2 regions of the Candidatus Pelagibacter sp. PS_31 genome follow, and region 1 is predicted to be linked to the other one. Evidence: riboswitches for the same ligand, from Rfam matches in the RefSeq annotation. Region 1 holds a riboswitch; the other holds the start of a gene.
The links. A riboswitch is a leader RNA that binds a small molecule or an ion and turns the genes downstream of it on or off. The one in region 1 is predicted to bind S-adenosylmethionine.
Positions count from the first base shown of each region.

Region 1 (3,207 bases):
GTGGTCTCATCTATAATTCATGGCCTGATATGAATGGTGGTTTTTTTCCAAATGATGTTAGTTATGGTGATTTAATTACTACTCAATTATTTAACAACCCATCAATTATTCAATTTTTGCATAGATCAACTGCATATTTGCTTTTATTTTTTATAATTATTTTAAATTTTATCTATTTTAAAAAACAATATGATTTTAAATATGTATTATTTTTTGATGTTGCTATCTTGTTTCAAATTTTTTTAGGAATTATAACTTTGATTTCTGGTGTAGAGATTACATACGCTTCACTACACCAGCTAGGTTCAATATTAGTTTTGAGTTCTTATTTTTTGATATTATATAAAAACTCTAACTAACTGCTTTCAAATTCCCTTTAGAAGATTTATTTAAAGCTTGGTCTAAATCCTCAATAATGTCATCTATATGCTCAATACCAATACATAATCTTACGTATCCAGGAGTTACACCTGAGGCTAACAATTCTTTTTCTGTTAACTGACTATGAGTTGTTGTTGCAGGATGAATTGCTAAACTTCTTGCATCTCCAATATTTGCAACATGATAAAACATTTTTAAAGACTCGATAAATCTCTTACCTGCTTCAATACCACCTTTGAGCTCTATACCAACTAAACCACCATTTCCTTCATTTAGGTATTTTTTAGCACGATCAGCAATTTTACCCTCATGTTCTGTTGGATAGATTACTCTTGTTACTTCTTTATTTTTCTTTAAATAGTCAACAACTTTTGATGCATTTGAGCAGTGTTGTTTCATTCTAAGAGCAACTGTTTCAAGCCCTTGAATAATTCCAAATGCATTGTCAGGTGATAGGGCAGAACCAAGATCTCTTAGCAATGTAACCCGCGCTCTTACTGCAAAAGAAACATTAGCCCCAGTTAATTCTGGAACCACTTTTCCCCATATAGCTCCACCGTAACTTGCGTCAGGTTCGTTAAATAAAGGTTGTCTTTTGGGATCAGCTGTCCAATCAAAATTACCTCCATCAACTAAAGCTCCACCTACAACTGTACCGTGACCACCTATATATTTTGTTAATGAATAAACTACTACAGCAGCACCATGTTCTAAAGGTTTGCAAATTACAGGGGCAGCTGTGTTGTCCATTATTAATGGTATATTGTATTTTTTACCAATATCAGAAACTTCTTTAATTGGAAAAACTCTCAAATAAGGATTTGGTAAAGTCTCACCATAAAAAGCTCTAGTTTTATCATCAACAGCTTTTTCAAAGTTTTTTGGGTCAGAAGGGTCTGCATATCTAACCTCAATACCAAGTTTACTTAATGTATGCGTGAATAACGAAATAGTACCTCCATATAAATCCGTAGAGCTGACTATATTATCTCCGGCTTGTGCAACGTTTAAAATTGCAAAAGTTGATGCGGTTTGTCCAGATGCTACTGTTAAACAGGCTAATCCTCCTTCTAATGAAGCAACTCTTTTTTCAAGAGCATCATTTGTTGGATTCATTATTCTTGTATAAATATTTCCAAATTCCTTAAGAGCAAACAAATTCGCAGCATGTTCAGTACTATCAAATTGATACGATGTTGTTCTATAAATTGGAACTGCTACTGCTTTGGTTGTTGGATCGCTTCTATAATCACCACCATGTATAGCTATAGTCTCAGGGTTTTGTCTTTTTGTACTCATCTTAATACTCCTTTTTTAGTACTTTTGCTTTATGCAAGGCGTACAATACAGTTCAAATGCGCCTACCGATAATGTGGGTAAAAAATCCTTTTTAGCAATAACTAGCCTGCAATAGGAACAAATCGGCTATATAGAAATATCATTTAAGCAAGATATTGCAAGGGAAATATAAAATTGACATTATATCTAATAATAGTATTAATCCTCGCACAATGACAAAATTTCTAAAAAGTGGTGATTTAAACAGTAACTGGTTTGAGATTGATGCTAAAAATGCTGTAGTTGGCAGATTAGCTTCTATTATCGCTATGATTGTTAGAGGAAAAAATAAAACAACTTTTACACCTCATATGGATGATGGTGATTTTGTTGTTGTTAAAAATGTTGAACAAGCAAAGTTCACAGGAAAAAAATTTAAAGATAAAAAATATTATAGACATACTGGTCACCCAGGTGGAATTAAAGAAATTACTCCTGAAAAATTATTAGAAAAAAATAAACCTGGCGAGACATTAAAATTAGCTATTAAAAGAATGTTACCTGGTGGAGTTCTAGGAAGAAAACAATTAACTAAAGTAAAAATTTATGCTGGTGAAGAACACCCTCATGCATCACAAAACCCAAAACTTTTAGACCTAGGTAAATTAAACAGTAAAAATCTAATAAGAAATTAATATGGAAACAGCAGCTACACCAAATAAAGTATCTACAAAAAAACCTAAAATTAAATTAGATTTTAAAGATAGTAAATACGCAACTGGTAGAAGAAAAAAATCTATTGCAAAAATTTGGGTGAAAAAAGGTACTGGCAAAATTTACGTTAATGGCAGAACTATGGATGAGTATTTCACTAGCGGAAGTCACAAAATGCAAATCACAAGACCATTTGAGATTATAAACCAAGCCACTGATTATGATGTAAGATGTAGTGTAGCAGGTGGTGGACATACTGGTCAAGCTGGTGCAATGGTTCATGGTATTGCTAAAGCATTAATCTTATTTGATTCAGAGAATAGAGCAGTACTTAAGACAGAAAAGCTTAATACTAGAGACTCTAGATCGGTTGAAAGAAAAAAACCTGGTCGTAGAAAAGCAAGAAGAAGCTTCCAATTCTCGAAAAGATAATTCTTTTTTAACTCTAAACTGTTATAATAAAAAAATGCCTAAGCTTAATGTTTTAGTTGCTGGATCAACTGGTTATATTGGTGTTCAATTAATTAAATTATTAGTTAAACACAGCAATGTTAACATTAAATATCTTTGTGGTAATACCTCTGTTGGAAAAAATATCTCTAGTTATGAAAAATCATTAAGTTCAAAAAAATTACCTAAAATTATTAGATACAATAAAGAACTTTTAAAAAACATAGACCTTGTTTTTACAGCTCTACCTAATGGTGAAGCACAAGATATTTCAAATGATTTATTAAAACACAATATATTAATTGATTTAGCTGCAGACTTTAGACTTAATAAAGCATCAAATTATCTAAAATGGTACAAACAAAAACATAGATCTGTCAAAAA
Region 1 covers NZ_CM182069.1:527,449-530,655, forward strand. The annotation lists gene AC5SLN_RS02910 (COX15/CtaA family protein) at 1-359, shown strand, start outside; gene AC5SLN_RS02915 (O-acetylhomoserine aminocarboxypropyltransferase/cysteine synthase family protein) at 352-1,680, opposite strand; SAM riboswitch class V at 1,685-1,753, opposite strand; gene rplM (50S ribosomal protein L13) at 1,893-2,354, shown strand; gene rpsI (30S ribosomal protein S9) at 2,356-2,805, shown strand; gene argC (N-acetyl-gamma-glutamyl-phosphate reductase) at 2,840-3,207, shown strand, end outside.

Region 2 (3,207 bases), 120 kb from region 1:
GTGAAAATGTTTTAAAATTATGTTGGTCAATTTCTTGCTTCGTTAAGACTCTGGTGACAATAATATTTGAAATTACTGGTAAAATTCTTGAATTCATCTCTGGGATTAAGCCTTCTTGATAGAACCCGTTTGTTGCAACGACTATTTTTTTTGAACGAATAGATCCTTCTTTCGTCCTTAAAATATAAGCACCCTTATCTTTATCAATTTTATCCACTTTAGTGTGCTCGAAGATTTTTAATTGTTTAGATAAAGCGTATTTTGCAATGCCATTAACAAATTTAAGAGGATTGATTGCAAAACCAGGTTTATATGAAAAAGCTCCAAATTGCTCTGTGCCCCCATGGCCAATTTTATCAAAGTCTTCTTTTGAATAAATTTCAGTTTCAATACCAAACTCTTCTTTGTAAGCTTTGGCTTGTTCTTTAATATCTTTAAACTTAATTGGGTGATGGGCGACTACGTAATTACTATCCCCCGTTACATCACAATCAATATTATATTCTTGTATAATGTCTTTTGTATAATTTGAGCCGTCAACAGAGTTTTTAAAGAATTTTTTAGTTTCATCATTGCCGTAAATAGATTGCATCTTTTTAAAAGACATCTTACTTGGTGGCAGACAACAAAAACCTGCATTACGAGATGAAGCCCCCCAACCTATTTTTCCAGCTTCAACTAAAATGACCTCTAAATTATGATTTTCTATTAAATTAATTGCACAGGATAAACCAGTGTACCCTCCACCTATTACAACAATTTCTGAGCTGACATCTTTATTAAGTTTATCTAGATTTAAATTTTCGCTTGAATGATCTTCCCAATAACTACTAACTGGGGTGTTAAATTGATAAATATCAGAATGATAAATATTTTTCATTAACAAGACCCTAGCACGCAATTAATACTTAATTCTAGTCAAACTTCTAATTTTTTAGGATTTGAAATGAACTTAAAAGACTTAAGCCCTATTTTCATAGGGCTTAAATTAGATTAGTTAAGCAGCACTTACTCTTTGCTCTATGTGCTCTTTATTATTAGAACTTGAAGAAACCTTTTGAAACAATTTAATAGGAACTCCTTTTGATAAAATATCTAATACCGGGCAATGTGTATTTACCGTATCAATCAATTTATCTATTTCAGCTTTTGGTGATGAAGATTTAATATCAACAGTACCAGAGATGGATTGAAAGCCAGGTCTAGTGTTTTTATTTAAAGCTAAAAAACCCTGAAGATCTAATTCACCTTTTAATTTAACACTAACACTCTCAATATTAATACCCGCTGCTGTAGCAAATGCTTTATAGGTTATCTCCTGACACGTTGCTAACGCTGCTAATATTAACTCTACTGGGCTTGGACCTTCGTCTTTACCACCAAAACTTTTGGGTTCATCAACAACTAATTTATGCTCTCTAAGAGTGACTACAGATTGAAGTCCTTCTTTAAGAATTGAGTTGCTTTCATATTGGACCAAAGCATTTTTGGGGTTGGCTGTAAAATCCTTCTGTAGATTACTTATTGTTTCTTTTAGATTGTTACTCATTTGTTTTCTCCTGTTTTAGTGCTTCGACATATGTCAGGCGCACAATTTAGTTAAATGCCCTTCTTAATTTATTTACGCTTTGTCTCCATATTCAGTCATATGTTTTGGAATTCTTTTATTTTTTCCATACATAAAATGATTTTCCATGTTCTCTCGATATTTACTTGCTGGAACAGTTAAACCAATTGACTCAGCAACTTCCCTAATCAACATTGGGTTTGCTCCACAACATACTCCAAGGTAATTAATACCTAGCTCATAAGCATCTTTTGCAAATTTACCTATTTCATATCTATTACAAAAGTGTGGATCCAATGCTGTTGGAAACGTTCTTCCATGAGGTGATGGACACTGACAATTGCTTCGATCTGGTAGATTAAAAAATGTTGGGTAATCTTCACTGGTTCTATAAGGAATAGGTAAAGCTCCAACATGACATTTAACTGCTTTTCTAATTTCTTTTAAAAAAGGAAACATAGTAGCAGGTCCTCTAAAACAATTTAAACCAACAACATCGGCCCCTAATTGCTCTAGCTCTTTACAAGTATCAACAACTGATTTTCCATCTCTCATTTTATTTTCACCCATTGGAGATATGGTTAATACAGTTGGTAAACCTGTTTTTTTCATAACTTCTAAAGCTTTAAAAGCTTCTTCAGCATAATAAAAAGTTTCACCAATTAACATATCAGCACCTTCTTCAACGGCCCAACCAATCATCTCTGTAAACATTCCTTCAACTTCTTTTTGAGATTGTGGATCATTATGTTTCCAGATATTTGAATTTGAAATATTACCTGCCATCAAATTTGGTTTTGATCCTTTAGGAGTATCTAGTGCTACTTTTTTAGCAATTTTTAATGCTGAACGATTTAGTGGTTCAAGAAGTTCTTCTTTACCAATAACACGCATTTTTTCTCTGTGTCCATTATAAGTAAAGGCCTCAACTACATCAGATCCTGCGTGTTGAAATTCTCTATGTAAGTTCTCTAAAACTTCAGGATGATCTAATGACACCATTGGAACAAACTCCCCTGATGACATGTACCCACGTCTTTCTATTTCAAATAAAAAACCTTCTGCACATATAACAGGTCCTTTATCTAATCTTTCTTTTAATCTATTTGTGCTCATTTTTTTTCTCCGAGTTTTGTGGAGAAAAAAGGTCACAAAATAACAAGAGGGTTAAATCCATAGGCCTCTTTTCTCCTTTTTAGTGCTTAAGCAAATGCAGGGCGCACAATATGGTTCAACTGCCCGGTTTAATTTTATGAAAGATAAAAAAAAACCACCTGACTAAAGCGGTGGTTGAAGCGTCGCTTTAGCAGGATTTATAACGCGCTCTGCAATTTAACTTAAATCAGCGCAACTAAATATAATCAACTTTCTCTCAAACTGTCAATTGAAAAAATAAATAATAGTTAAAATTATGAGAATAATGACAATCCAAATACTAAGATTAGTTAAGAATTGCTTTAATTTAGAATTAGATTGTAGAAAAGCTGGGAGTACTAATAAGAGTATCCCTAGCATATAAACAAAGGGTAATATCTGATCTGCCATTTATATCGATGATAGCTTCATCTTTTTGGAATACTTCTTCTGAGGTGAATTTTTTATAACTGCTTGAGCACAACGCATGACCCCTCTTTTTTTAT
Region 2 covers NZ_CM182069.1:404,926-408,132, reverse strand. The annotation lists gene AC5SLN_RS02175 (NAD(P)/FAD-dependent oxidoreductase) at 1-880, opposite strand, end outside; gene AC5SLN_RS02170 (OsmC family protein) at 998-1,549, opposite strand; SAM riboswitch class V at 1,554-1,618, opposite strand; gene AC5SLN_RS02165 (homocysteine S-methyltransferase family protein) at 1,622-2,683, opposite strand; SAM riboswitch class V at 2,753-2,817, opposite strand; gene AC5SLN_RS02160 (DUF1737 domain-containing protein) at 3,113-3,207, opposite strand, start outside.
Region 2: it holds a riboswitch for S-adenosylmethionine, as region 1 does, so the genes downstream of both, AC5SLN_RS02170 (OsmC family protein) here and AC5SLN_RS02915 (O-acetylhomoserine aminocarboxypropyltransferase/cysteine synthase family protein) in region 1, are expected to answer to the same signal.